DNA from 3 places in the Actinopolymorpha sp. B9G3 genome. Region 1 is predicted to be linked to each of the others. Evidence: predicted binding sites of a transcription regulator. Region 1 holds the regulator's gene; each other region holds the start of a gene.
What was found. Region 1 encodes LexA, which represses DNA repair genes until DNA is damaged. Its sites were predicted from a motif close to TCGAACANNTGTTCGA; they were not measured.

Region 1 (9,997 bases):
CGCCGGTCTTCCAGTTCTGCTGTACGACGTCACGGCGCTCCCAGGTCACCTCGTCGTAGGGGTGCGAACCGGGCTTCGTGAAGACCCTCGAGATCTTCAGCCCCTTATTCGTACGTCCCCTCGCCCCCCCGCGGGTTGAGCCGCTCACCGTCTCCGTCATGCTGCCTCTCCTTGGTTCCTTCTGGTGTGTTGGTGTTCCTGGTCCGGACGCTTCCCCTCGCCTGCCCAGGAACGGGTCTGTGGCGAGCCGTTCTCCACCTGGTCCCGTTCGGCCGTCGTGGCCCTGCTCCTAGGGGTGGGCGGATTCCCGCTCGGGTGTGGGTTCGGGAACCGTCTCGGCCCGCTCGGCGCGCAGAAGCGCGATCTCGGTCTCGAAGTCGGACAGGCTCCCGAAGCTCCGGTAGACACTTGCGAACCGCATGTAGGCGACCTCGTCGAGTTCCCGCAGCGGACCGAGGATCGCGAGCCCGACTTCGTGCGACGGAACTTCGGCCGAACCGCTAGCCCGGATCTCGTCCTCGACGCGCTGTGCGAGGAGCGCGAGGGCATCTTCGTCGACGGGCCGTCCCTTGCACGCCTTGCGCACACCGGCCGCGACCTTGTCCCGACTGAACGGCTCGGTCACTCCGCAGCGCTTCACCACGGCGAGGGTGACCTGTTCGACGGTCGTGAAGCGACGCTCGCACTCAGGGCACTGGCGACGGCGCCGGATCGCGGTGCCGTCGTCGGTCGTACGACTGTCGACGACGCGACTGTCGAGGTGTCGACAGAAAGGGCAGTGCATGACGCGCGCTCCTCGGGGTCCAGGCGGCGGTGATCAGATGATCGGGCCCTGCCGTCAAGATCTGCCCGACATGTCCTGGTTCGGGGCCCAGATCGCGCTTCTCCTGGGGATGAGACTGTGGATTCCCTGGGGAGAACCTGTGGGCTTCGAATCACAACCTGTGGACGACTTACAGCTCTGTAACTACCATATCTAGGGGTACCGTACGTCGGTCGCCAGACCCATGCAAGCTTCGACGCGCCGGCGACACTCCTCTCCCCGCGTCGCTGCAGGTCAGGTGGCGCAAGGCGGGACAGAACCCGCGATAGTCGGGCGTGTCGCCGGCCAGACCTTCGGGGCGGCGATGTCAGCCACCGGAACGAACTGGGACCACGAGTGACTGGCCCATCTCCAGGTCACCGGCACTCGTCAGGCCATTGAGCCGGGAGATCTCCTCGACCGTGGCCCGGATGTCGGCATCAGGATCCACTCGTGCGGCGATCTCCCACAGCGTCTGCCCTGGCGCCACCGTCACCGTCCTGGTCCGGACCGACTGACCACCGTCAGAGCCCGCGTCGGCGGCCGACGCGCCCTGCAACAGGACAACCGAGCCGAGGACGCCGAGCGCGAGGAAGACCAGCGTCATCACCAGAACGGCGACCCGGCCCCGCCGGGTCAGGGTGACCGGCGCCTGCACGGGCTCACCCGCCACCAGCCCTCGATGACACGCCCGCACCAACCGCGGCCGTGGACCGCGCCGGGCTCGCGCCGGAGTGCGCTCGGCGGCGGCCCTGCGGGGGACCGCCTCGAGCCGTCCACTGCCCGACAGTGCCTCCGGGAGGTGGGGCGCGCCCGCCCGAGAGGTCCGCCGGGAACGGAACTCGTCGATGTGCACGACTGGCGCACTGCTGCTCATGTGCCGACCTCCTACGGCGAGGGAACGAACCTCGACCTTGCTCGACGTCGAACGACTGTTCGATCGAACGTCTGGACGATTTTCTACACCACCCCACCGACAGCCCGCCAGACCGCAGGGTCGAAAATAGGTTCGAGGCCACAGGTTCTCCCATAAGAGAGGACCAGCCCCGCCCACGTCGGCCAGGCAGACCCCCCATCGGCCGGGTGGGCGCGACCGGCGTCCTGCACGGTCCGCGACACGCTCGCGACACGCCGTCGAACAGATGTTTGAAAGTGGATGGCGGAGGCCCTACGCTCCTCGATGTGGGCACCCGGCGGGAACCCGGGAGCCCTTCCTGGAAACCCTCGGAAGGAGAACACCGCTATGCCCAAGCGGAAGAAGTCCGATCGCGACTCCTCCACCGCGGCCGTGCGCGAACTGCCCGACGGGCCGCCGGACGCCACCGGCCTCACGCCCAGGCAGCGCCGAATCCTGGAAGTCATCCGCGAGTCGGTCGAAAACCGGGGATATCCACCTGCCATGCGCGAGATCGGCGAGCTCGTCGGTCTGACCTCGTCCTCATCGGTCGCCCACCAGCTCCGCGTCCTCGAGACCAAGGGGTTCATCCGGCGCGACCCCAACCGACCCCGCGCGCTCGAGGTCTTGTTCCCCGACACGCACCGCCGGGCCGTCTCGAGTGCCCGGATGACGACGTACGACGAGACCGACAGCGGTGACGCTCATCCCACGCCGGCGTTCGTGCCCGTGGTAGGCCGGATCGCCGCCGGTGGACCGATCCTCGCCGAGCAGGCTGTCGAGGAGATCATGCCGCTCCCCCGTCAGCTGGTGGGCGAAGGTGAGCTGTTCCTGCTCAAGGTCAAGGGAGACTCGATGGTCGAGGCGGCCATCTGCGACGGCGACTGGGTGGTGGTTCGCCAGCAACCCACGGCCGAGCTGGGCGAGATCGTGTCGGCGATGATCGACGGTGAGGCCACCGTCAAGACCTACAGCCGGCGCGGCAAGCAGGTCTGGCTGCTGCCGCACAACCCGGCCTATGAGCCGATTCCTGGAGACGACGCCGTGATCCTCGGTAAGGTCGTCGCGGTCCTGCGGCGCGTCTGACCTGTCAGGGTGCCGCGCACACCACCTGACGACCGGGAGCAGCATGACAAACTCCACGACGGGGACCGACGCGACGTCAGGAGCTGACCGCGCGCGGTCCGCTGTCCCGCACGATCCACCGCCGGCGAAGGAGCCGTTGGCCCCGAACGACGGCAAGAGTCTGGTCGTGGAGGTCGAAGGGATGCGATGGGCACGCATCCCCCTCCAGACTGAACTCTTCGCCCGCGGCGACGACGTGCCGACCCGCGTGACGGCCTACGTCCGCGATGCCGCGCGCCATGTCGCGGAGAGTCCCCACTTCAGCGGGGTCTTCGAGGGACCGTGGTACGTCGTGGTGAGCGAGAAGATCGTGGCGATCTCGCAGGGACGGTCCTACTTCACCTGGGAGATCGACCCGGGACCCGCGGCCAGGGTCCTCTCCCGGCTGGTCCAGCGCACGCCGCACGGCATCGGACTCGGCAGCCCTTGGACGATGCAGCTGGCGATCAACGAGGCGGGCCTTCCCAGGATCCTGGCAGCGGCAGCAGCCAGTGTCGTCGGCAAGGCCGTCCGCCAGCGCGGATGGTTCTACGTCGTGGCCGGGCACCGGGTCAACGCGATCGACGGCCCGACGTCCTATTCGGCGTTCCCGTCCAATGTCTCGGCGAAGCTTCCGCCCAAGGACCCTGGCAAGGTGGCCACGGCCATCACCGACGCCGTGACTGCCCAGCTCCCCGAGGACATCGCCGGGACGCTGGCGGGCACCGTCGTCATCGACTCCAACGACCTCGGCCGTGACGTATTGGGACACGACACCGATCGCCGCCCCGGCTTCTTCTGCGAACTGTTCCGGGACAACCCGTTCGGTCAGGGCCGCCAACAGACCCCGATCGCGATCTGCGTACGCATGCCGGACTGATCAGGCGTCGCGGGCGGCGCGCAAACGCTGCAGCGCTCCGACGGCGACGTCGCGGTCGGGCGTGAACCACATCGGTGGCAGTGACGCCCGCAGGAAGCCGCCGTAGCGGGCCGTGACCAGCCGGGGATCGAGCACGGCGACCACCCCGCGGTCGGACGAACGCCGGATCAGCCGGCCGACGCCTTGGGCGAGCAGCAGTGCGGCATGGGTCGCCGCCACCGCCATGAAGCCGTTGCCGCCGGCCTCGTCGACGGCGCGCTGCCTGGCCGAGGCGAGCGGGTCGTCGGGACGCGGGAACGGAATGCGGTCGATGACCACGAGCTGGCAGGTGTCGCCCGGCACGTCCAGTCCCTGCCAGAGCGACAAGGTGCCGAACAACGACGTCCGCGGCTCGTCCACGAACCGGCGATGCAGCTCCGCCAGCTGCCCCTCGCCCTGGCAGAGCACCTCGAGGCCGAGGCGTTCCCGAACCGCTGCCGCGGCGTCCTGCGCGGCGCGGCGGGACGAGAAGAGGCCGAGTGTCCCGCCGCCCGAGGCCTCCATGAGCTGTGCCAGCTCCTGCAACGTGCGCTCCGAGATGCCACCACGCCCCGGCGGCGGCAATCGTCGAGCGACATAGAGGATCGCCTGCCGGCCGTAGTCGAACGGCGAACCGACATCGAGCGCACGCCACGGCAAGGGTTCCACGACGTCCGTGCCCGCCGCCGCGGCCGGGTCGGTGGAAGCGCCGCCGGGTTCTGCGTTCGCACCGCCTGTGTGACGGCCAGCCGCACGTCCTGACCGGTCTCCGTCTGGGCGGTCACCTTCTGGGCGGTCACCTTCTGGGCGGTCACCTTCTGGGCGGTCACCTTCTGGGCGGTCACCTTCTGGGCGGTCACCATCCGGCCCGTCACCTGTTGGCTGGTCGCCTACCGGTTCGTGGCCTTCCGGCGGATCAGGGAGGCGGTCGACCGGTCGCAGGCCCACCGACCGAGCCGCCGCGTCGAAGTCGCCGCCCAGCTTCAACGTCGCCGAGGTGAGGATGCACGTCCGCTCGGCCATCAGGTGCACCCGCAGCAGGCCCGACACGGACAGCGGCGCCACACACAGTTCAGGCCCTCCACGTTCGCGTTCGGCCACCCACACGACGTCGTGGGGCGACATCGCCGCGATCCGATCGGCGATGTCACGGACCTGTTCGACGTAGGCCCGCGCCTGGCGGCGTCCCGACTCCTTCTCGGCATCGCCCCCCGGGTCCTTCTTCTCCCCAGGGAACGCCGACCAGGCCGCACGTGCACTGTCACGGACAAGCGCGACCGCCGCGGCGAGCTCGCCACCCAGGGACTCCACCCGACCGAGCGCCGCAGAGGCGAGGGCGGTGCGCAGGGTCTCGCCCGCGTCCTCCAACGGATCGGCTTCGCCGCCGTCGCAGAAGGACCGGGCCCGGCGCGCCGCGCGCTGCACCATGCCGGGCGCCAGCTCCGCCGACGCCGTGCTCGTGACCCTGGCGGCCAGCTCGTGCGCCTCGTCGACGATCGCGACGTCGTAGTCGGGCAACACGGGGACGTTCTCCAGGGCGTCGATCGCCAGCAGTGCGTGGTTGGTGACGATCACGTCGGCGGCCAGCGCACGCTCCCGGGCTCGCTCGGCGAAGCACTCGTCGCCATAGGGGCAGCGCTGTGCGCCCAGGCATTCCCGCGACGACACGGCCACCTGCGCCCAGGCGCGGTCCTGGTGGGTCGGCGCCGCGTCGCGGTCGCCGTTGCCGCCGGTCTGTGCCTCGTTCTTCGCCCAGTTCCGCAACGTCAGGACCTGCCGGCCGAGCGGCCCCGTGTCGACTCTCTCGACCAGGGCTCCCTGCTCGTCGGGTACGCCGTCACGAACCCGGTGCAGACAGGCGTAGTTGTGCCGTCCCTTCAAAATGGCGTACGACGGTCGCCGGCCGAGCCGCTTCTCGATCGCATCCACGAGCTGGGGAAGGTCACGGCCGACCAGCTGCGCCTGCAGCGCCAGCGTGGCCGTCGCCACCACGACCGGGCGTCGCTCGCCCCCACCCGGATGCAGGAACGCCGGAACGAGATAGGCGAGGGACTTCCCCGTACCCGTTCCGGCCTGCACGACCAGGTGTTCACCACGCTCCATCGCGCGCGTCACGGCCTCAGCCATGACCACCTGTCCGGGCCGCTCGGTGCCGGCGAGCGCGGTCACAGCGTCCTGGAGCAGCTCACGCACGCGGGGATCCGGCCGGTCCGACGTCGATGGCGGGGCGTCGCGGGAATCCCGCGCTGGTTCGGCCATCCCGCGAGGTTATACCGCCCGGGTTCCCCGCCGGCGGCCCCTCATGTGGTGGGATTTGCCCATGACCTACGACGCCGTACCGCTGATCCCCCGCGCGGTCCTGTTCGGCAATCCGACGTACGCCACCCCCACCGTCTCCCCCGACGGCACCCGGCTGGGCTACCTCGCTCCTGACGAGGGCGTGCTCAACGTCTGGGTCGGCCCGGTCGACGAACCGGACCAGGCGATGCCGGTGACACGTGATCGCGGCCGCGGTATCCGGGTCTTCGGCTTCTGCCACGACGACCGGACGTTGTACTACCTGCAGGACGAGGGCGGCGACGAGAACTGGCGCCTGCACCTGCTCGACCTGGAGTCCGGCGCCGAGCGGTGTGTGACGCCGTACGACAACGTGCAGGTGCGGGTCCTCGGCCACAACCGCTGGCACCCGACCACGATGCTGCTCGCCATCAACAGGGACAGGCCTGAACTCCATGACGTCTACCGCCTGGACCTCACCAATGGCGAACTGGAGAAGATCCGGGACAATCCCGGCTACGTCGGCTGGCTCGCCGACACCGATCTCACCATCCAGGGTGCGGCCTCGGTGACCGAGGACGGCGGTGTGGTGTTCTTCCTCGCCGACGAGGATGGCGAGTTCCATTCCTGGCTGGAGGTTCCGGCCGACGACGCCAACACCACCAGCCCGGTCGGGTTCTCCCGCGACGGCACCACGCTTTACCTCGTCTCCTCTCTCGGCGCCAACGCGGCCCGGCTGGTGAGCGTCGACCTCGCGACGGGCAAGGAGACTGAGCTCGCCGCCGATTCCGCGTACGACGTGGACGGCGTGGAGTTCGACCCGGAGACCCGCGTGCCGCAGGCCGTGATCTTCGACAAGGATCGCAAGTCCTGGACGTTTCTGGACGAGGCGTACGGCCAGGCCGTCGAACAACTCCGGAGCTCCCTCGGCATCGACGGCGAGCTCGGCATCAACCGCACCGAACGCGACGACCGGCTCTGGATGGTGTCGGTCATGCCGTCCGACGGCCCGGTCCGCTTCTACCTGTACGACCGGTCGACGGGCGGGCTCCGGTTCCTGTTCGCGCACAAGCCGGACCTCGGCGGGTACGCCCTCGCGCCCATGGAGCCGTTCGCCTTCACCGCGCGCGACGGCCTTGAGATCCACGGCTACGTGACGTTCCCGCCCGACGTCGAACGCGAGCACCTTCCCGCGGTGCTCAACGTCCACGGCGGTCCATGGGCGCGTGACGCCTGGGGCTACAACGCCGAAGCGCAGTGGCTCGCCAACCGCGGCTACGCATGTGTGCAGGTCAACTTCCGCGGGTCGACGGGCTACGGCAAGGCGTTCGGGAACGCCGCCGACAAGCAGTGGGGCCGCACGATGCACACCGACCTGCTCGACGCCATCGAACACCTCGGCGGGCAGGGGTTCATCGACCCGGACCGGATCGGGATCATGGGCGGTTCCTACGGCGGGTATGCCGCACTGGCGGGTGCCGCCTTCACACCCGACGTGTTCCGCTGTGCGGTCGACATGTGCGGCCCGTCCAACCTCCTGACTTTGCTGGCCGCGGTCCCGCCGTACTGGAAGCCGATGGTCGCGATGATGTACGCCAAGGTCGGCGACCCCGAGACCGAGAAGGACATGCTCTGGGAACGCTCCCCCCTGTCCCGGGTCGAGGACATCTCGATCCCGGTCCTGGTGGCGCAGGGTGCGAACGACCCGCGGGTCAAACAGGCCGAAGCGGAGCAGATCGTGGAGGCCCTGAAGAGCAAGGGCGTTCCGCACGAATACCTTCTCTTCCCGGACGAAGGGCACGGCCTGGCCCGGCCGGAGAACCGCGAGGTCTACTACGCGGCGGCCGAGCGGTTCCTGGCCGAGCACCTGGGCGGGCGTTCGGAGGGCTGAGCCAGCCTCCCAGCGCGTGGTCCCGGTTGCGGACCCACTACGCCACTCCGGCCGCCAGACCGCCATCCGGCCGCCCGTGTGACGGCCCACCACGCGACACCGCCTGCCCGGCCGCCATCTGCCCGACCGCCATCTGTCCGCCCGCGCGACGCCCACCACGTGCCCCCGGCTGCCTGTCCGCCCGCGCGACGCCCGCCACGTGCCCCCGGCAGCCTGTCCGCCGTGCCACCAGGCGCGAGGCCGGGGTTCCGAAGCGGATGGACTTGAAAACCCGGTAAGAAACTGATCGCACAAGCGGCGCGACTTGCCCGGATCGGGCATGGTGGATGCATGTCGTCTGCGTACTCGCCGCTGCCGGACCGGCGCGGTGCCGGCAACCGCTTCGGTGATCCCGGCGTCGCCGGTCTCAAGATTTTGGTCCTGTTGGTCGGGTTGATGTGGGCGAGCGAGTTCCTCGACACGTTCCTCGGCGGGGCGCTCGACGGTTTCGGCATCCAGGCGCGTGACTCCGACGGCCTGATCGGCATCGCCGCCGCGCCGTTCCTCCACGCGGGCTTCGGCCACCTGATCTCCAACACGATCCCGCTGCTCATGCTCGGCGCGATCATCGCCGCGAGCGGCGCGGCCCATCTGCTGGGCGTGACCGTCGTCGTGGCGCTGGTGAGCGGGATCGGCACGTGGCTGACGTCGCCGCCCGGCTCGATCACGGTCGGCGCCAGCGGGATCGTGTTCGGCTATGCCACCTACCTCATCGTGCGGGGTATCTTCAACCGCAGCCTGGGCCAGCTCCTGATCGGCATCCTGGTGGTCGTCTTCTGGGGCGGTGCGCTCCTCAGCGGGCTCCTACCCCAGGCCGGGATCTCCTGGCAGGGACACTTCTTCGGCGCCGTCGGCGGCCTCATCAGTGCGTGGTTGCTCGGCGGTTCTCCACGGCGTACCACGTCTCCCCGCTCCACCAGCTGGGGCGCGTCCTAGCCACGTGACGGGGCGGTAGGCATGCACCGCCCGTCGTCTCCACCGCAGCACGTCACCCGCGTCGTTCCTGCATGGGCGGGCGCGGCCGATCGGCGACAACCCTCACCCGGCGGCGAAGCCGGTCAGGGCGGCCGCGAGGCCTGGGTTGACCCGGGCGCGCAGCCTGGTGCCTTCGGGGGTGTGCTCGATCTCGAGTACCTCGCCGTGCTCATGGACCTTCGCCACGATGTCGCCGCGTGCGTAGGGAACGAGCGCACTGACCTCGACCTCTGGGCGCGGGAGTTCGGTCCCAATCGCTTCCAGCAGTTCGGCGATGCCGTGTCCGGTCCGCGCGGAGACAATGACCGATCGCGGGACCAGCGTCTGCAGCCTGGCCAGCTCCACCGGGTCGGCGAGGTCGGCCTTGTTGATCGCGACGATCTCCGGCACGTCGCCGGCGCCCGCCTCGGCCAGCACCTCACGGACGGTGCTGATCTGGCCTTCGGGGTCGGCATGCGAGCCGTCGACGACGTGGACCACGAGGTCGGCGTCGGCGACCTCCTCCAACGTCGACCGGAACGCCTCGACCAACTCGTGCGGAAGATGGCGTACGAAACCCACGGTGTCGGTCAGTGTGAAGAGCTTGCCGTCGGGACTGCTGGCCCGCCGCGTCGTCGGGTCGAGGGTGGCGAACAACGCGTCCTCGACGAGTACGCCTGCTCCGGTGAGCCGGTTGAGCAGAGAGGACTTGCCGGCGTTGGTGTAGCCGGCGATGGCGACGGAGGGCACTTCGTTGCGGCGGCGGCGCAGGCGCTTCGTCCCGCGGCTGGTCTTCATCGCCACGATCTCCCGGCGTAGCTTGGCCATCCGGGTACGGATCCGGCGCCGGTCGATCTCGAGCTTGGTCTCACCAGGTCCACGCAGGCCGACACCGCCGGTGGCACCGCCGGCGCGGCCGCCGGCCTGCCGGGACAGCTGCCCACCCCAACCACGCAGCCGGGGAAGGAAGTAAGACAGCTGGGCCAGCTCGACCTGGGCCTTGCCCTCCTTGCTCTTGGCGTGTTGGGCGAAGATGTCGAGGATCAACGCGGTGCGGTCGATGACCTTCACCTTGATGCGTTCTTCCAGGTTGCGCAGCTGGGCAGGGCTCAGCTCGCCGTCGCAGATCACCGTGTC
Region 2 (9,997 bases), on a different contig from region 1:
TGCTCCGGCCCGACCACCTCGATCCGCACGTCTGGGTCCTCCACCGGCCGCGTGAGGTCGCGGCGCAGCGGTGTCCGCGGCTCGTCGGAGTTCCAGCCGGCTTCGAACAACAGATCTTGGACCAGTGCGCCCAGTGGCGCTTCGACGTTGACGGTCCCCTCTCCCAGTACGCCGCACCCCGGCTCGGTCACGTCCCGGGCCAGCTGTTGCGCCAGTTCCCCGTCCCGCCGAGCGTCTGGCGCGATCGTCAGCCGCAACAGCTGGGGACCGTCAAGCAGCCCGACGGCGAGAATCTGCCCGTCCCGGCTCCAGGTCCGGACCGCCGCGGCCGTCGCCTCTGCGCCGAACCGCCAGAACCAGCCCAGGTCGCCCGGATGCAGTTGCATCGGCGCCCCGTCGTCCTGCCACTCCCGCAGCACGCCCACAGCCTCGCTCAGCCCGTCGACTCTCGGCTCGTCCCGCACAATCGCCATCCGCCGATCACACACCACCGGCTCGACAGTCCGCGCCTGGTTTCGGCCGTCCGGCGTGGTGTGGTCGGGCTCAGAGCGCCAGCCGTGCCGGCTCGAAGCCCTGGCGTTGGCGCAGCACGCTGCTGGGGTAAGGGCGGCCAGCTTGTGTCGCAAGCGGTTCGCTAGCCGGACGTCGCGTCGCGTTCGTTTCTTTGGGCGAGGCTCTGGGCTTGCCCTGCGTGTATGTCGCTTACCCATTCCCAGCCGGGCTTGGCCGATGGGCCGATCCGCGGGTCATCGGGAGCATGGCCGTCACGCAGGGCTTGCACGTACGCGCGGTCCTGTTCGATCCGTGCGCGTACCTGATCAGCTCCGACGACGGACCCATGACCGGGGATGAGGACATGGACGTCGTCCGCCACGTCCTCGAGCAGCCGCAGCCCAACGAGGTAGTCCTCGATCGGGTCATTGGTGCTGTTGAAGTCGTCGAGCATCGGAATGAAGACATCGGACAGCATGTCGCCGGCGACAAGAACACCGCGTTCCTCGATCAACAGTGCCGCATGGCCCGGGGCATGCGCCGGATGCTCGATGATCCGGACTCGAGGGCCATCCCAAGGAACCTGCGCAGTTTCGGCAGGCAGAGCGGTGATGAGGCCGAACGGGTCCAGCGGTATCTCCTCGGCGATTTCCGGCGGTAACCCGTCGGCGACGCGGGCCTTCCAGTCCGCGTTCGACCGCAGATCTCGCATATGAGCCGCGCAGCGGGCTGTGCCGTATCGGGGCGCTTCGCCGAGTTCGGCGTGCCAGAGCACGTGATCCCAGTCAGGATGCGTCGAGAAGCCTGCCGCGACGGTCTGGCGCCACTCGCGAAGGTCGTTCGCGAGGCAGGTCATTTCATCGCCTGTTATCCCGGGGTCGATGAGTAACACGCCGGCCCTGCCCTGCACGACAACGGTGTTGTTCTGGAGCAACTCGCTCTGGTGGACCAACACACCTTCCGCAACCTGCGTCAGCATGGGGCTCCTTCCGCTTGTGCTTCCTGGTGTCGATCCTCACGCATGTGGGTTGATCTCGGCTGTGGTGAGGTCGGCGAGTCGTTGTGCGGTGTTGAAGTGGGGGGTGAGCCGGTTCTTGGTCAGGGCGAAGGAGGTGCCGGTGGCGGTGTCGGCGTAGACGTAGCTTCCGCCACCACCGACCCAGCCGAACGTGGTAGGTGTCTGTTCCGTGCGAGTACCGATCCGGCCGAGCGGATAGCCCGGGGCCAGCCGCGCATGGTTACCGAAGACCTTGGGTCGATCACTCAACATGAGAGAGATATGCCTGCCGCGGCGTGCAGGCCCGCTTGGGTCACAGGTCGCCGGTCAGTACGGCTTTGCCGGTCTCGCCCTCGAAGGGCACTGAGGCGTGCTCGTGGACGATCTTCCAGCTGTCGTCGAGTTTGCGGAGACAGCTGGTCGCGCGTACCCACATGCCGACTTCGGTGCCGTCGAGCATCGTGCCGCTGATCCGGACCAGGAAGTGGCAGAAGGCGAGGTCGGCGTTCGCCGTGATCGTCAGGTCGCGGATCTCGTGGCCGATGCCGGTGCGGTACGCCGCGAGCCACTCCCGCTTTCGCGCTGTCGACTCGGCGCCACGATGGGCGAAGGGGGCGACGGCATCGAACACCACGACATCGGCGTCGTTCGCGGCGGCCAGCGTGGTGGCGTCCTTGCCGGCAAGTGCCTGCGTGCGGGTCTCGAACAGCTCGCGGATCTCGGCTTCGGCGTTCGGGTCGTTCGTTCTGTGCATGGGGGACACTCCCTTCAGGACTGGCCGAGTTCGCGGCCGAGTGCGTCGAGCCAGTCGCCGGTGCCTTGTTGGCGCCACTCGGGCTGTTCCTGGTCGTCGAGGAAGGTGTCCTGTTCGGTGAGCACCAGGTGCGTGCCGGTGCCGTTGGAGACGAACTCCACGGTGGTCACCGACACGGTCGCCAGCACACCGCGGCCGTACAGCAGGGTGGTGTAGACGATGCGCTCGTCGGTCAGGATGTCGCGGTAGACCGACTCGGCGACGATCTCTGCGCCGTCGTCGGTGCGTCCGTGGGCGGCCTCGGCGCCACCGACGCGGAAGTCGAGGGTGTAGTCGGCGTCGTCGGCAGCGAACCACTTCGCCTTCGTGTCGCGATCGGCCCAGGCCGCGAAGACCTGTGCGGGCGAGGCGGAGTAGGTCCGCTCCAGCGTGAACGTGCTGTGTTTCACCGAGTGCTCGGTCATGATCTGGGCTCCTTCGAGGGGTCGTCCGGGGGTGTGGTGGTCGTGGTGTGGTCGGCCGCGCTCTCGCCGAGGACGTCGCCGAGGCGATCGAGGCGGTGCTCCCATGTCGTTCGCTGGAGGCGCAGCCACTCCTCGGCGCGCCGCAGGCCTGATGGATCGATCTGGCAGGTGCGGACGCGTCCGGCCTTCTCCGATCGGACCAGCTCGCTCGTCTGGAGTACCTGCAGGTGCTGGACCGTGGCCGCGACCGTCACGCCGAGGAGGCGCGCCAGCTCACTCACCGTCGCCGGGCCGCGGGTCAGGCGCTGGATGATCGCCCGGCGGTTGGCCTCGGCGAGAGCGTGGAACACCCGATCCGCGGCCGCCGACTCATGGTTAAGCATGCACTTAACCGTAGGGGTGACCCTCCAGAAAGTCAAGTCTTCGCTTAAGCTTTTGCTTTCGGCTCGACTGGGCACGGACTTCAGTCGCGGGCATCGGTGTCCGGCCATCGCCCCCTCGAGGTAGGCCTGCCGTGGCGTGAGGTCGCCGAGGGTCCGGGTGGCCGGATCGTGTTGTAGAGCTGGCGGTTCCTACGTGGGGTCACGCCAGAAAGCTTGGCGCAGTAGAGATTGACACCATCGAACGTACGTTCGATGATGGAGTGGTGGCTGGTTCTGCGCAGGGACGCACCCTCGACGTCGTACGCACGTCGGCAAGCCAGCCTGCCGTGGCCGAACGCACCGGATCGAAACCCGGCATCGCGGACCACAGTCGGGCGAGGCGCAACCGTGCGGCGGTGGTGGAGGAGCTGCGGGCCGAGCTCGCGGCCCGCCCGGCGACTGCCACGGGATCCGGCCGGGCGGTGCCCACCCTCCCCGCGCTCCCGGCCTTCGGCGACCTGCTGCCAGAGCGGGGACTTCGCCGGGGCGCGAGCTATTCGGTCCAGCGTTCGGCGATGCTCACCATGGCGCTCCTGGCCGGAGCGTCCCGGGCGGGCTCCTGGTGCGGGATGGTCGGGATGCCCGGTTTCGGCGCGGAAGCCGCGGCCGGGCTGGGCATCGACCTCACCCGGGTCATCCTGGTCCCGGCGCCGGGACGACAGTGGCTCAACGTTGTCGCGACCCTGGTCGACGTCCTCGACCTCGTGGTCGTCCGCCCACCTGCCCGCCCCTACGACGCGGAGACGCAGCGGCTGGCCGCCCGAGTACGCGAACGCGGCGCCGTCCTTCTCGTCCAACGCCCGGACTGGCCGGGATGCGAACTGCGGATGGCGATCACGTCGAGCACCTGGCACGGCCTCGGCGCCGGGCACGGGCACCTGACGTCTCGCGAGGTGACCGTCGAGGCGACGGGGCGGGGCACCGGCGGGCGACGTCGTACGACCCGGTTGTGGCTGCCCGACCGCGCCGGGGACGTCCGCGTCGCCGGACCGGCGGATCGCGCCGACCTCGCTCCGCTCACCGAGCTTGCTGAGCTTCCCGACCTTGCTGACCGTCCCGGTCGCACCAGCCTCCCTGGCCGCCGGTGGGAGCGCGCGGGATGAACGCCGTACGCACGATCGTCGTCTGGTTCCCCGACTGGCCGGTGACTGCTGCCGGGCGAGACGCCGGGCAACCACCGGACGCTCCCCTCGCGGTCCTCGACAAGGGGCAGATCTTCGCCTGTTCGCACGCCGCGCGCGCGCATGGCGTAAGACGCGGGCTGCGGGTCCGCGAGGCGCAGGCGCGGTGCCCTGACCTGGTGACGTTGGCGTACGACCCGGCTGTCGACGCCCGGGAGTTCGAACCGGTCGTCGCCGCGATCGAGGCCCTCGCCCCTGGCGTCGAGGTCATCCGACCAGGGCGGTGCGCGCTCGCGGCCAAGGGGCCGAGCCGCTACTACGGCGATACGTTCGGGCAGATCCTGCGTACGCACCTCGAGGAGGCCGGCCACAGCTGCGTGATCGGGATCGCGGACGGGCCGTTCGCGGCGGAGCAGGCGGCGCGGCTGGCCGAACGCTCCGGCGAACGGGAGCTGGCCTTCCCGCCCGGGGAGTCCGCCCGCTGCCTCGCCTCGCTCCCGGTCGACACACTCGACCGGCCCGAGCTCGTCGACCTGCTGCGCCGGTTGGGTATTCGTACGTTGGGTGCGTTCGCCGCGCTGCCCGCCCGACAGGTGCTGGCCCGGTTCGGCAACGACGGTGTCGCCGCGCACCGGCTCGCCGCCGGCCGTGACGACCGACCGCTGGCGACGCGGCGGCCGCCGCCCGAGCTGGCGACGGACGCCGCGTTCGAGCCGCCGGTCGAGCGGGTCGACCAGGTGGCGTTCGCGATCCGCGGCACCGCCGAACGCCTGGTCGCCGGGCTCGCCGAACGCGATCTGGTCTGCACCTGTCTCCGGGTCGAGATCGACACCGAACGCGACGAACCGCGCAGCCGGCAGTGGCGGCATCCGCGGTGGTTCAGCGCGGCCGATGTCGTCGACCGGGTGCGCTGGCAACTGCAAGGGACCAGCACTCGTGCGTCCGACACCTCGGCCGCGACGTCGGTAGGCGGAACATCGGTGGGTGGCGGCTCGACCGGCGCAACCGGCTCGGATGGATCGGATGGATCGAGCGGATCGGGTGGCGGCTCGGGCGATGGCAGACCAACCGAGGAACTGACCTCCGGTGTCGTACGCGTCCGGCTGATTCCCGACGACGTGGCCCCAACCGGGGCGTACCAGGACGGTCTGTGGGGCGACCAGGCACCCGACGAACGCATCCACCGCGCCTTCACCCGGGTGCAGAGCCAACTCGGGCACGAAGCGGTGGTGACCGTCGTTCTGTCAGGAGGGCGGGCACCGGCCGAACGCATGACGTTGGTGCCGTGGGGCGACGACATCGCACCTGCCCGCCCGACCGGGCAACCGTGGCCGGGGCATCTCCCGCCTCCTGCCCCGACCACGGTCCTGGCCACGCCCGAACCCGTGCGGGTCCTCGGTGCGACCGGCCACCTGGTCGAGATCAGCGAACGCGGTGCCTTGTCGGAGGACTGCCGCCTGCTCGAGCGGGACAGCTCTGACAACTCGGTCATCACGGGCTGGGCGGGTCCCTGGCCGGTCGACGAGCGCTGGTGGGATCCGGTGGCGGCCAGCCGCTGCGCGCGATTCCAGGTCGCATGCGCTGACGGGCGGGCGTTCGTCCTCCGGTACGAAGCCGGCACCAGGTCCACCGCCGACCCCCTCGCCAACAGCATCAGCAGCGTCTCTGGCTTCAACGGCCATTCTCCCGACGGGACCACTTCCTCTGGGAACAATGCCAGCAGCATCCCTGACGCTGACGCCCGCTCCAGCACCGGAAAACCCAGTGCGGGCACGAGCGCTCGGGGTACCACGGCCTCCCACGTGCAGGACGCTGAAACCGGCCGATGGTGGATCGAGGCCTGCTATGACTGAGCTCCTCCTTCTCTCCACCTCGCGCGCCGCTCATGATCATGCGTCACTTTCAGGGCTTTTTCGGCGTGAAGAAGCCCTGTTTCTCACGCATGATCATGAAGCCGCCCCCGGATTCACCGGCCGACCCATCCGAGGGCGGCACTGATGGGCTGGGACAACCCGCAGGTCCCGTGGTCAGAGCTCGAACGCAAGCTCTCCGGCCGGCGACGCCCCGGTGGTCCGCCACCACACGCCGACGGCGGCGACAGCCCGGCGTGGACCTCCGTACGTCCGCCGTATGATCCGCCGCCCGAGGACCGTCCGCAACGCCCCGACGGCCCGGTCGTTCCGTACGCCGAACTCCACTGTCATTCCAACTTCAGCTTCCTCGACGGTGCGAGCCATCCCGAGGAACTCGTCGAGACCGCCGTCGCGCTGGGCCTCCAGGCGCTCGCACTCACCGACCACGACGGTCTTTACGGTGTCGTACGCATGGCCGAGGCCGCCGAGCTCGCAGGCTACGACCTCGCCACCGTCTTCGGCGCCGAGCTCTCCCTCGAGCTTTCCCAACCGCAGAACGGCATTGCAGACCCGGAGGGCAGCCACCTCCTGGTGCTGGCGCGCGGCGAGGAGGGTTATCACCGGTTGGCCGGCGCCATCACCGAGGCGCAGCTGCGCGGTGGAGAGAAGGGACGCCCCACCTACGACCTCGAGGACCTCGCGGCGCGCGCGGACGGCGAGTGGGTGATCCTCACCGGCTGCCGCAAGGGCCTGGTCCCACGCGCCCTCGAGCACGGCCCCGCCTCCCTCAGCAACACCCGCACCCTCAGCAACACCGGCACCCTCGGCACCCTCAGCGTCCATGCCGGCAGAAGCCGAGGCCACGCCGACGGCATGACCGCCGCCGACCGCGAACTCGACCGGCTCATCACGTTGTTCGGCCGCGACAACGTAGTCGTCGAACTCATCGACCACGGCTATCCGCTCGACACCGACCGCAACGACGCCTTGACGGAGCTGGCGAAGGCCCGGCGGCTTCCCGTCATCGCCACCAACAACGTGCACTTCGCCACTCCCGACCGGCGTCCACTCGCGACCGCCCTCGCCGCCGTACGCGCCCGCCGCAGCCTCGACGAGATCGACGGCTGGCTGCCCGCCGCCGGCACCGCGTTCCTGCGGTCGGGTGCGGAGATGGCCGAGCGGTTCGCCCGCTATCCCGGCGCGGTTGCCCGCACGGTCGACTACGCCAACCAGCTGGCATTCCCACTGCGCAGGGCGAAACCGAGACTCCCCAAACAGAACGTCCCTGACGGCCACACACCGATGAGCTGGCTCCGCAAGCTCGTCTTCGACGGCGCCGACGAAATGTATGGTTCGTACGTCGGTAAAGCCCGCGACGACGCCTACGCCCGGTTGGAAAAAGAGCTCCAGGTCATCGCCGAGAAGGATTTCCCCGGCTACTTTCTCATCGTCCACGACATCGTGACCTTCGCCCGAGAGCGCGGAATTCTCTGCCAGGGCAGGGGATCCGCCGCCAACTCCGCCGTGTGTTACGTGCTCGGCATCACCGCGGTCGACGCGATCTTCTACAACCTTCCGTTCGAACGGTTCCTCTCCGCCACCCGCGAGGAAGAGCCTGACATCGACGTCGACTTCGACTCCGACCGGCGCGAGGAGGTCATCCAACACGTCTACGAAAAGTACGGCAGGCGCAACGCGGCACAGGTCGCCAACGTCATCACCTACCGGCCGAAGATGGCGGTCCGCGACATGGCCAAGGCGTTGGGCCACAGCACCGGACAGCAGGACGCCTGGTCCAAACAGGTCGACGCCTGGGGCAGCGGTGTGGCGACGGTCGAGACCGACGTACCGCCCGCCGTGGTGCAACTCGCCGAACCCCTGCTGAGATTTCCGCGACACCTCGGCATCCACTCCGGCGGCATGGTGCTCACCGAACGCCCGGTCGGCGAAGTCTGCCCGATCGAGCACGGACGCATGAAGGATCGCACGGTTCTGCAATGGGACAAGGACGACTGCGCATGGATGGGCCTTGTCAAGTTCGACCTGCTCGGCCTCGGCATGCTCGCCGTCCTGAAATACACGATGGACGACATCGAGGCACACCTGGGCGAACACTGGGAGCTCGCGACGATTCCCAAGGAGGAGCCGAGCGTCTACGACATGCTGTGCCGCGCCGATTCGGTCGGGGTGTTCCAGGTGGAGAGCCGGGCGCAGATGGCCACCCTGCCCCGGCTACGGCCGCGACGGTTCTACGACCTCGTCATCGAGATCGCGCTGATCCGGCCCGGGCCGATCCAGGGCGGCGCGGTCCATCCGTACATCCGGCGCAAGCTCGGTCAGGAGCCACCCACCCCACCCCATCCGAGCCTGGCGCCGGCGCTCGAACGTACCCTCGGCGTTCCGCTCTTCCAGGAGCAACTCATGCAGATCGCCATGGAAGTGGGCGGCTGCAGCGGCGACGACGCCGACCTGTTGCGCCGGGCGATGGGATCCAAACGTGGGTTGGAAAAGATCTCCTCACTCAAGGAGAAGCTCTACAACGGGATGGCCGTGCGGGGAATCACCGGCGAAACCGCCGACATGCTGTACGAAAAGATCGAGGCGTTCGCGAACTTCGGATTCGCTGAAAGTCATTCGATCAGTTTCGCGTTGCTCGTCTATGCGAGTGCGTGGTTCAAGCTGCATTATCCGGCGATCTTCCTGGCGGCGTTGTTGCGGGCGCAGCCGATGGGTTTCTATTCGCCGCAGAGCCTCGTGACCGATGCCCGCCGGCACGGTGTGGAGGTGCGCCACCCCGATCTGCACGCCTCCGGCGTCCATCCCGTGATGGAGCGGCTCGGCGAGCGAGTGAGCAGAATGGTCCGCGAGGAACGAGCGGCCCACGGAGCGAACGAGGAGCCGAACGCGACCATAAGCATGGAGCGGCTCGGCGAGCGCATCGCGACCGGTGACCCGGCATGTCTGTCCGACCACCAGCCGCCCACCGGGCCCTTCGATCCTGACGCTCCCGCCGACGACGCCAAGCATCGCCGCGACGGGAGGTTCGCCGTACGCCTGGGTCTCGCGGGGGTGAAATCGATCGGCGAGGATCTCGCCACGCGCATCGTCACCGAACGCGACGCCCACGGGCCCTACGCCGACCAGGCCGACCTCGCTCGCCGGGTGGGGCTCACCTCCGCCCAGATGGAGGCGTTGTCCACCGCGGGGGCGTTCGGATGCTTCCAGCTCAGCCGCCGGCAGGCGCTGTGGATCGCGGGCAGTGCCGCGCAGGAACGCCCCGACCATCTGGCTGCCGACTCCGCGTCGATCCCGGAGCAGGTGCCGCTCCTGCCGGACATGAATCCCGCCGAACGCGTGATGGCCGACCTGTGGGCGACCGGGATCTCCCCCGACGACTACCCGACCCGGCATGTACGCGACAAGCTGGAGGCGCTGGGAGTCGTCCCCGCTGACCGGCTCGCCACCTACGACAACGGGCGCCGGATCCTGGTCGGTGGCGTCGTCATCCACCGACAACGTCCTGCCACAGCCGGGGGCGTGACGTTCCTCAACCTCGAGGACGAGACCGGGATGGTCAACGTCATCTGCCCCAAGGTGGTGTGGGACCGCTTCCGCCGGATCGCCCGCGACTCACCCGCCCTGCTCATCAGGGGCCGACTCGAACGCGCCCAGGGCGTCACCAACATCGTTGCCGAGAAGTTCGCCCCGCTACCGCTCACGATTCGTACCATGTCCCGCGACTTCCACTGAGGGGCGCCTTGTGGGTTTGTTCCGGTCGGCGTCGCCGACCTCCCCCGGTGTACCGGTACGCCGACCCCGGCGAGGTGGACGAGACCGTGCAGCGCAGCGTCGACCATGGCCTACTGAGCCGGGCCCCGGCCGGCGAGATCACCG
Region 3 (9,997 bases), on a different contig from region 1:
ACCTGGACGCTCGCCGCCCACGTGATCGCCGTTGTCGGCGTACGAGGTCATCGATCAGCTCCCCGGCAGAGGGTTTTCCCACGGCATGTCATGCCCGGGAGAGCGTACGAAGGGCGGCGCGGAGCAGACTCGCCACCTCCGGCGCCGCGCCTGTCTCGGCCTGTTCCTGCGCCAGGGGTTCCACCGCGTCGAGTGCGGTCTCTGCCTCCCGCGTCGACCAGCCAAGGCCGAGCAGTGCACCGCGGACCTGGACCCGCCACGCGACGGTGCCGCCAGCGGCGGCCGGCACGGGAGTTCCGTTCGCCGCGGCACCCGTACCGGCAGTGGGTGCGCCGAGACGGTCCTTGAGCTCCAACACGATGCGCTGGGCACCCTTCTTGCCGATCCCGGGAACCTTGGTCAGCGCCACCAGATCCTCGCGGGCGACCGCGCGACGCAGGTCGTCGGGCCGGTGCACGGCGAGCATCGCCTGCGCGAGCCTTGGTCCCACACCGCTGGCGGTCTGCAGGAGCTCGAAGACCATGCGTTCGTCGTCGTCGGCGAAGCCGTAGAGCGTGAGCGACTCCTCCCGGACGACCAGACTGGTCGGGACGCTCGCGGTCGCGTCCACCCGCAGGTCGGCCAGCGTGCCCGGTGTCGCACGGATCTCTATCCCGATGCCGCCGACATCGACGACGGCGGAGTCGAGTCCGACAGATGCGACCTTGCCTCGTACGAATGCGATCATCGAGGACCCTTCCGGTGCGGCTCGCCGGCACCTTCGGCGGACTGTGTGGGCTGAACGGTCTTCGTGGACACGGCAGCGGCAGTGTGCCAGCGGGCGCCGACAGCCTCCCGCGCGGCGACGACCGGCGGGCGGCCACGACCGACCGGGCCGCGGCGGTTCTGGCTCCGCCCCGCCGCGGCCTGCCGGGCGGCCTCGATCCGGGCGGCGGCAGGGCCACGCCACAAGTGGCAGATCGCGAGCGCCAGGGCATCGGCCGCGTCGGCCGGGCGGGGCTTGGCGGGAAGGGACAGGATCCGGGTCACCATGTGGGTCACCTGTTCCTTGCCGGCGCGGCCGTTGCCGGTGACCGCCGCCTTCACCTCGCTGGGCGTGTGGAGGGCAACCGGGATGCCACGTCGCGCCGCCGCGGTCAGGATGACGCCACTCACCTGGGCAGTGCCCATCACCGTGCGGACGTTGTGCTGGCTGAAGACCCGTTCGAGCGCCACGGCATCGGGTGTGTGCTCGTCGAGCCAGCTGGCGACCACGCGCTCGACCTCGAGCAGCCGGCCGCCCAGGTCGAGGTCGGGATGGGTCCGCACGACATCGACCGCCAGCAGGCCCAGCCGGCGTGGGTGCTCGCTCTCCACCAGTCCGAGGCCGCAGCGGGTGAGGCCGGGATCGATTCCGAGCACGCGCACTGGTCCTGGACCCTCCGCCTCACCTGCCGCCGAACGTCTGTTCGGGAGGCTATCGGGCCCGCGCCCACGAGGACGTGGCGACGCGCCGGCCGGCCCCGGATCCGCGGGTGACGCCGGCGGGCTCAGGATCGGCGGGTGGCGCCGGCGGACTCAGCCAGGCCAGTCGAGCCGGGGCAGCGGCCCCTGTTCCAACGGCCACCACTGGATGAGTTCGGTACTGGCAACCGTGGCGAGGACCAGAGCCACGACCGCGAGCACCGCCCCGGCCACGACGGAGACCCAGCGGCGACGGAGTACGGCGGAGAGGATCCGCTGGCTCCCATGCTGGACGCCCTCACCCTCGACACCCCACCAGGCCAGCGCCGCGACGACGAGCCCGATGCCACCGGCCACCAGGTCCCAGCGGGGCGTGATCGCACCCGCGTAGAAGAACAGGACAACGACGCCGACGAGGATGCCCGCACCGGTGACGGCGATCGGCAGGGTCAGCGCAGTGACCAGAACCGAACGCACGAAGTGCCACGGCAGTGCCGCGCCGACCGCCACGGGGTCGAGTCCGCGACGCCCCCTGGTCGAGCGCCGCCGCCGGAGGAAGCGGGCCGACCGGTCGACCGTACGGCTGACCACCAGCCAGCCGGTCAACGCTCCGGCCGCGATGAGCGGCACGACGGCGGCCAGGGCCGCGAGGACGGCGAACGCGAGCGTGGTCACGACCCGGTGGGGTCTGACCGGCCCGTGATAGACCGGCCAGGAGGGTTCGGGCGTGCGTTCCTCGGTGTCGGCGGCCTCGCCGTCGTCAGCGTACGGCTCTCCCGGGTCGGCGCCGGAGTCGTACCTGTCGTCGTACCCGTCGTATCCGTCGGCGTGGTCATCGCCCGCGGGCGCGTACCTGTCGTCGGTGTAGGTGTCGAGCGGAGGGGCTTCGGACGCGGCGCCGGCCATGGGTGTGGTCGATCCGTTGCCCAGGTGCGTGTCGGGGATGCCTGAAGCCGGTGCCTGCGACAGTGCGACGGTCCGGTCCGGCGGCGGCTCGCCGGTCTCGAGCCAGCGCAGGAGTGTCGGTGCGCTGGGACGCTCGGCAGGGTCCTTGGCGAAACAGAGTTCGAGAACCGGAAACAGCCAGTCCGGGCAGCCGTCGAGGTCCGGACCTTCGTGCAGGACTCGATAGGCGACAGCCTCCAGTGGCCCCTTGCCGAACGGTGAGCGTCCAGTCGCGGCGTAGGCAACGGTCGCGGCCCAGGAGTGGATGTCCGCGGCCGCCGTGATCTCGGAACCGTGCAGGATCTCCGGCGCGACATAGCCGGGGGTTCCGTAGACCAGACCAGGCACGGTCATGCGGGTGTCGTCGGCGATCTGCGCGATGCCGAAGTCGATGACGACAGCGATTCCGTCATCGAGGAGGACGTTGCCGGGCTTGAGGTCCCGGTGGACGACATCGGCGCCGTGGATCGAGCAGAGCGCGTCGGCGAGGTCACCGGCAAGGTCGGCGAGGTCGGCTCCGTCGAGCGGTCCGTCCCGCTCCACCACCTCGTGCAGGGGTGGTCCGGCGACGAAGTCGGTGACGAGGTACGGCGTGGCAGCCGCGACGTCGGCGTCGAGGACCTGGGCGACGTGGCGGCCCCGGACGCGTGCGAGCACCTGCGCCTCGCGGGCGAACCGCGCCCGCGACTCGCTGTCGCCGGCAACGTGCGGGCGGAGCAGCTTGATCGCGACGACCCGCCCGTCGGTGTCGGTGGCGCGATGGACGACGCCCATCCCGCCCTCGCCGATCCGTTCACGCAGCAGGTAGCCGTCGAGCCGCGTGAACTCGACAGTGGACGCGTCGTCGGTCAGGTCCCGCTGCACGCAAACACGGTAACCGGCCCGCGACGGCTATGTCCGGCGCACGCCACGCCACGCTGATGGCGAGTCGCCAATGCCCGAGTCCGGCGAACCACGCGAACCCGTCGCTAGCCGACCTTCTCCATGATGTCGTCGGACACGTCGAAGTTGGCGTAGACGTTCTGCACGTCGTCGCAGTCCTCGAGCGCCTCGACGAGCCGGAACACCTTGGGCGCGGTGTCCTCGTCGAGCGGAACGGTCACACTCGGGACAAAGCTCGCTTCGGCCGATTCGTAGTCGATGCCGGCGTCCTGCAGGGCCGTGCGGACCGCCACCAGGTCCGACGGCTCGGAGATCACCTCGAACGCCTCGCCGAGGTCGTTGACCTCCTCGGCACCGGCGTCGAGCACGGCGAGGAGTACGTCGTCCTCGGTGAGCGCCTTGCCGTCCTGTTCACGAGGGAGGACGATGACGCCGCGCCGGCTGAACATGTACGACACACTGCCCGCGTCGGCCATCGAGCCGCCGTTGCGCGTGGTGGCGGTGCGGACCTCGCCCGCCGCCCGGTTGCGGTTGTCGGTGAGGCACTCGATCAGGATGGCCACGCCGGCGGGTCCGTACCCTTCGTACATGATCGTCTGATAGTCGGCACCGCCGCCCTCCAGACCCGAGCCACGCTTGACCGCACGGTCGATGTTGTCGTTGGGGACCGAGGACTTCTTGGCCTTCTGGATGGCGTCGAAGAGGGTCGGGTTGCCGGCCGGATCGCCGCCGCCGACCCTCGCTGCGACCTCGACGTTCTTGATCAGCTTCGCGAAGAGCTTGCCCCGCTTGGCGTCGATCACGGCCTTCTTGTGCTTCGTGGTTGCCCACTTGGAATGACCGGACATGGCGGGTAGGCCTCCTTCACGCCGAAGACGCGGTGGTCAGCTCGACAAAGTATCGGTGGACGCGGTCGTCGCCGGTCAGCTCCGGATGGAAGGCCGTCGCGAGCAGGTGACCCTGGCGGACCGCGACGATCCTACCCAGGGCGGGGCCGGAGGCGACCCGGGCGAGTACCTGACAGCCCGGGCCGACGCTCTCGACCCAGGGCGCGCGGATGAACACCGCATGGAACGCACCGTCCAGATCTGCGAACTCCACGTCCGCCTCGAACGAGTCGACCTGCCGGCCGAAGGCGTTCCTTCGGACGGTCATGTCGATCCCGCCGACGGTCTCCTGGCCGGGCGCGCCGTCGCGGATCCGGTCGGCGAGCATGATCATGCCCGCGCAGGTGCCGAAGACCGGCATGCCCGCAGCGATCCGTTTGCGCAGCGGCTCCAGCAGCTCGAACGTCGCCGCCAGCTTGATCATCGTGGTCGACTCGCCGCCCGGGATGACGAGCCCGTCCACGGCCAGGAGCTCCTGGGGACGGCGTACGTCAACGGTCTCCGCGCCGTGCGCCGAGAGGATCCGATGGTGCTCGCGGACATCGCCCTGGAGGGCGAAGACGCCGATGACCGGTGTGCTGACCACTCGTCAACCCTACGGGCCGGCGGTCACCAACCCCGGGTGGCGAGCCGGGCGCTCTCCGGTAGCTCGGCGACGTTGATGCCCACCATCGCCTCGCCGAGGCCCCGGGACACCTTGGCGATCACGTCGGGGTCGTCGTAGAAGGTCGTCGCCTGCACGATGGCCGCGGCCCGCTTGGCCGGGTCACCGGACTTGAAGATTCCGGAGCCGACGAAGACACCCTCGGCGCCGAGCTGGCGCATCATCGCCGCGTCGGCCGGCGTGGCGATCCCGCCCGCGGTGAAGAGGACGACCGGCAGCTTGCCGAGGCCAGCTACCTCCTTGACCAGTTCGTACGGTGCCCGCAGATCCTTCGCCGCGGCGAAGAGCTCCTCCTCGCCGAGGGTCGTGAGCCGGCGGATCTCGCTGCGGATCTGGCGCATGTGCCGGGTGGCCTCGACCACGTTGCCGGTGCCGGCCTCCCCCTTGGAGCGGATCATCGCCGCGCCTTCGGACAGCCGCCGCAACGCCTCCCCCAGGTTGGTCGCGCCGCACACGAACGGCACGGTGAACGCCCACTTGTCGATGTGGTGCGTCTCGTCGGCCGGAGTGAGCACCTCGGACTCGTCGATGTAGTCGACGCCGATCGCCTGCAGCAGCTGGGCCTCGACGAAATGCCCGATCCGTGCCTTGGCCATGACCGGGATGGAGACGGCACTCACGATTCCGTCGATCATGTCCGGGTCACTCATCCGCGCGACGCCGCCCTGTGCGCGGATGTCGGCGGGTACGCGCTCCAACGCCATCACCGCCACAGCACCGGCGTCCTCGGCGATCTTTGCCTGCTCGGGGGTGACGACGTCCATGATCACGCCGCCTTTGAGCATCTCCGCCATGCCACGCTTGACCCGGGCCGTCCCGGTGACCGGACCGTGGCCGTTGCCGGCGGGTGCGCCGGGACCTGTGGCGGCACTGGTCGTCGGGGTGGGCGGGGGGAACTGGGATTCGGTCACGGTCTACCTCGAAGCTGGAAAGCGGTACGAACGGCACCCCCATCGTAGAGCCCCGACTGGCACTATGTTCCATAGCCAGTTCGAGCCGAGTGGCTTCCTCAGACCGGGAGGCCGGCGGGGGCGGTCGTGTCCAACTCGACGGTTTCGGGCATGGCCGCCCGCCCGGCGAGCCGGAACCATCGGACCCGCCAGCGGCGGCGGAGCGCCCGAGTGGTCGCCACGGTGTCGTTGTGGAATCGGCGGGCCATATCCACCCGCCGGCACGCCGCGCCCAGCTCCGCCAGCAACTCCCCCGCGCCGGGCTGTCCGGCGAGCTCGCGGGTGCCCTCGGACTCCGGGAACGCCGCGACGAGCGCTTTGGAAAGGTCCGACTCCCGCGCCTCACGGTCCTCCTCCCCGCTCGCGCGGGCGCGGTGCGCGGCGTCGGCCACCAGCAGCGAGGTCGCCGGATCGAGCATCCCCGAGGTGGCGACCTCAAGCGCGACTGCCGAACGGCGGAACAGCTGCGCCTCCAGGGCCGCCCGGGCGGCGTCGAGCCGGGTGTGCAGCCGGTCGACGCGGCCAGCGGTCCAGGAGAGGTAGACCCCGATGACCGCGACGACGATGACGGCGACGTACGGCCAGTTCATCGCGCCTCGCTCACGCCGGCAGGACCCTCCGCGACCATTTCGTACACGGCGAGGATCTCCTTCGCGACACTGCTCCAGTCATAGCGGCGGACCGCGAGCCGGGCGGCGGCCCGCAGCCGGTCCCGCTCGGCCGCGTCGCCCAGCAGCGTGAGGGCCTCCCTCGCGAGGGCAGGCGCATCACCCACGTCGAAGAGCCGGCCCAGTTCCCCGCCCTCGACCACCAGGCGGAACGCGTCGAGATCGCTGGCGAGCACGGGTGCGCCCGCGGCCATGGCCTCCACCAGGACGATGCCGAACGACTCGCCGCCGGTCTGCGGCGCTACGTAGACGTCGGAGCTGGCGAACATCTCCGCCTTCTCAGGGTCGTCGACCATGCCGAGGAACGTCACCGCGTCGCGGCACTCGGGCGGGAGCGTCCCCCGAGCTTCATCGACATCACCGCGGCCGGCGACGAGCAACCGCACGCCCGGTCGTTCGCGCCAGATTGCCGGGAACGCCCGGAGCAGGACGGCAAGTCCCTTACGGGGTTCGTCCAGCCGGCCCAGGAACGACAACGTGCCGTCGCCGCCTGCCCGCCAGGACGCGCGCGGCCGGGCAGCGGCGAACCGCTCGACGAACAACCCGTTCGGGATCACCACAGGCTCTCCACCGAGGTGCTGGACGAGGGTGGCCCTTGCCGGCTCGCTCACCGCGATCCGCGCGCTGATCTTCTCCAGGGCCGGACGCAGGATCGACGAGGCGGCACTCATGACCCGCGACCGGGGCATCGCCGTGTGGAACGTCCCGACGATCGGGCCGGTCGCCGCCCACAGGGCGAGCAGCGACAGTGACGGCGTGGCCGGCTCGTGGATGTGGAGAACGTCGAACTCGCCGTCGCGGATCCAGCGCCTGACCCGTGCCGCCGAGAGCGGCCCGAACGCCAGCCGGGCCACCGAGCCGTTGTAGGGCACGGGCACGGCCCGCCCGGCCGGTACGACGTAGGCCGGGACAGGCGTGTCGTCGTCGGCCGGAGCGAGCACCGACACCTGGTGCCCCATCTCGATGAGCACCTCGGCGAGGTCGCGCACATGGTTCTGGACCCCGCCGGGGACGTCGAGGGAGTAGGGGCAGACGATCCCGACCCTCACCTCGCTACCCGGTCCCCCGCGAGCGCGGCTTGGTGGTCGCGGGTGAGGTCGGCGATCCAGAGCCGCTGCAGCATGTGCCAGTCCTCCGGATGCTCGGCGATGCCGGCCGCGAACGTGTCGGCGATCTGCTGGGTGAGCGTACGGATCGCCTGCCGGGACGCGGCCGGCTTCTCCAGTGCGTCGTGGAAGTGGATGTGCATCCGAGGTCCGTCGTACCACAGGGTCACCGGGATGAGGACGGCACCGGTACGCACGGCGAGGGCGGCAGGTCCGGCGGGCATCCTGGTCTGCTCCCCGAAAAAGCTCACCTCGACACCTCGCGTGGACAGGTCCCGGTCAGCGACCAGGACCACGAGGCCGCCGTCCCGCAGGCGTTCGGTGAGCCCCTGCATGGGGTCGGGACCGCCCGTCGCGGGGAGCACCTCGATGCCGAGCGCCGCCCGGTAGGCGACGAACCGGTCGAACAACCGCTCGGGGCGTACCCGTTCGGCGACTGTCGTCATCCGCGTTCCATGCGTACTCGCCCAGGCCCCGGCGAAGTCCCAGTTGCCCATGTGCGGCAGGGCGGCCACGACGCCCCGGCCGCTGTGGACGGCGGTCCAGAATGCCTCGCCTCCGTGCGTGACGACCGACTGGCGGATGTCGTCGGGACGCATGTCGGGCAGCCGGAACGCCTCACACCAGTACCGGAAGTACGACCGCATGCCGGCGCGGGTCAGCGCCCGCAACTCCGCCTCACCCGCGTCGGGCCGGACGCGGGCGAGGTTGCGCTGGAGCTGGCGTACGCCCCGGGTACGCCGCAGCCAGGCCAGGTCGGCCAGGAGCCGCAGCAGCCCGAAGGCCGCCGGCCCGGGCAGGCGGCGCAACACGGCCCAACCGACGGAGTAGGCGGAGCTGACGACGTGGTCGGTGAGGCGGACCAATCCGCCGCGTCCCCTGGTGTGATCCGCTGCCCGCCCGGCCACCCTCACCGGCTCTCCCGCTCAGACGGCTCCGACGGCCCTATGGACGGACCCGCGGACGGACCAGGGGGTGGTCCGCAGGAGGGTTCGGCCGCTGCCGGTCCACCCGACTCGGGGGGCGGGCCGGCGGCAGCCTCGTCCGCCCGAACCTGCCGGCGTACGGCGACGACCCGCTGGATCACGGTCACCGTGCTCGCCACCGCGAGGACGCCCAGCACCAGGGGCAGCACCAGCGGGACGCCCAGACCGGACAGCCCGGTCGCCACCAGGACCGCGACCAGCCGGTCCGCCCGCTCGGCGATGCCGACGTCGGCCCTGAGCCCCAGGCTCTCGGCCCGGGCCTTGGCGTAGGACGTCACGCTGCCCATCACCAGGTCGTACAACGCCAGGCAGGCGAACACGTAGCTCTCTCCGCCGCCGGCGTACCAGAGGGCGAGCCCGCCGAAGACCGCGGCGTCGCCCACCCGGTCGAGAGTGGAGTCGAGGAAGGCGCCCCACTTCGACGAGCGGTTGGACATCCGCGCCATCAGGCCGTCGACCATGTCGGAGAACACGAACGCCGTGACGACGATCGTCCCCCAGAAGAGCTCACCCCGCGGGTAGAAGCCCAGGGCGCCCACACACACACCGAGGGTGCCGACAAGGGTGACGATGTCGGGCCCGATTCCTACTCGGAGGAAAAGGCGCGCCACGGGCGTCAGCAGTCGTATCCAGAACTGGTGGAACCGTCGCAACATGAGGTGATCGCCGCTCTTCGGGGCTCGGCTCGTCGCGGCGATGCTACTGGAGCACCAGGACGGCACCGGACGGATGGTCATCCCTCCGGCGTGCCGCAGGTCCCAGGGTGAACAGGCCGGGCAGCCAACCCAGTCGCGAATCTGGTCGTTCGGGATCCCGGCACGAGACGTTCATCCGGCGGGCCAGTTCCGTCAACACGCGCGAAGTACTTGTGCCGCGGTCAGGCCTGGGTGAATGGTGGATAGTCAGATGTCAGGGCGCCGCCCGCTCGAACCACCTGCAGTGAGGTGGCCTTCGGTGGCGTAGCGCCGCCGAGGTCAGAAGTCAACACCCTCGGCGGCCGACTGTCCGGGCGCGTCCGGCTTTCGCTTGCGCGCGCAAGGAGGCGACGCCCATGGCTGAAAAGCACCTGACCCCCGGTGGAGCGGCCGTCACGGCACCCACGGCCGACCGGCCCGATGTCGTCCGCAACATCGCCCTGGTCGGCCCATCCGGATCCGGAAAGACCACGCTCGTGGAGGCGTTGCTCGCCACGACCGGCACGATCGCCCGGGCGGGACGCGTGGAGGACGGCGCGACGGTCAGCGACTTCGACGAAGTCGAGCACCGCCAGCAGCGCTCCATCGGCTTGTCGCTCTCCCCTCTGACGCACGGGGGAATCAAGGTCAACCTGCTCGATACGCCTGGTTATGCCGATTTCGTGGGAGAGCTCCGCGCCGGTCTACGCGCCGCGGACTGCGCCCTCTTCGTCATCGCCGCCAGTGAGGGGATCGACGGCGCCACCCAGGCGCTCTGGCACGAGTGTGCCG

Region 2: the regulator LexA is predicted to act here: its motif matches at 3,328-3,343, upstream of imuA' (DnaE2-dependent mutagenesis accessory factor ImuA').
Region 3: the regulator LexA is predicted to act here: its motif matches at 1,437-1,452, upstream of ruvC (crossover junction endodeoxyribonuclease RuvC).

What each region holds. Positions count from the first base shown of each region.
Region 1 covers NZ_JBEEAB010000002.1:564,297-574,293, reverse strand. The annotation lists gene ABNF93_RS05730 (vitamin B12-dependent ribonucleotide reductase) at 1-160, opposite strand, end outside; gene nrdR (transcriptional regulator NrdR) at 290-784, opposite strand; gene ABNF93_RS05720 (LysM peptidoglycan-binding domain-containing protein) at 1,131-1,679, opposite strand; gene lexA (transcriptional repressor LexA) at 2,046-2,783, shown strand; gene ABNF93_RS05710 (hypothetical protein) at 2,827-3,681, shown strand; gene ABNF93_RS05705 (ATP-dependent DNA helicase) at 3,682-5,958, opposite strand; gene ABNF93_RS05700 (S9 family peptidase) at 6,020-7,867, shown strand; gene ABNF93_RS05695 (rhomboid family intramembrane serine protease) at 8,198-8,842, shown strand; gene hflX (GTPase HflX) at 8,945-9,997, opposite strand, start outside.
Region 2 covers NZ_JBEEAB010000006.1:278,825-288,821, forward strand. The annotation lists gene ABNF93_RS13725 (GNAT family N-acetyltransferase) at 1-473, opposite strand, end outside; gene ABNF93_RS13730 (MBL fold metallo-hydrolase) at 635-1,471, opposite strand; partial or broken gene ABNF93_RS13735 (hypothetical protein) at 1,508-1,774, opposite strand; gene ABNF93_RS13740 (YybH family protein) at 1,803-2,243, opposite strand; gene ABNF93_RS13745 (SRPBCC domain-containing protein) at 2,258-2,707, opposite strand; gene ABNF93_RS13750 (ArsR/SmtB family transcription factor) at 2,704-3,090, opposite strand; gene imuA' (DnaE2-dependent mutagenesis accessory factor ImuA') at 3,354-4,232, shown strand; gene ABNF93_RS13760 (DNA polymerase Y family protein) at 4,229-6,103, shown strand; gene ABNF93_RS13765 (error-prone DNA polymerase) at 6,248-9,853, shown strand; gene ABNF93_RS13770 (hypothetical protein) at 9,901-9,997, shown strand, end outside.
Region 3 covers NZ_JBEEAB010000017.1:20,568-30,564, forward strand. The annotation lists gene ruvB (Holliday junction branch migration DNA helicase RuvB) at 1-51, opposite strand, end outside; gene ruvA (Holliday junction branch migration protein RuvA) at 89-727, opposite strand; gene ruvC (crossover junction endodeoxyribonuclease RuvC) at 724-1,401, opposite strand; gene ABNF93_RS25180 (serine/threonine-protein kinase) at 1,558-3,252, opposite strand; gene ABNF93_RS25185 (YebC/PmpR family DNA-binding transcriptional regulator) at 3,357-4,118, opposite strand; gene pdxT (pyridoxal 5'-phosphate synthase glutaminase subunit PdxT) at 4,135-4,743, opposite strand; gene pdxS (pyridoxal 5'-phosphate synthase lyase subunit PdxS) at 4,767-5,732, opposite strand; gene ABNF93_RS25200 (hypothetical protein) at 5,831-6,361, opposite strand; gene ABNF93_RS25205 (glycosyltransferase family 4 protein) at 6,358-7,488, opposite strand; gene ABNF93_RS25210 (phosphatidylinositol mannoside acyltransferase) at 7,485-8,459, opposite strand; gene pgsA (phosphatidylinositol phosphate synthase) at 8,456-9,187, opposite strand; gene ABNF93_RS25220 (elongation factor G-like protein EF-G2) at 9,583-9,997, shown strand, end outside.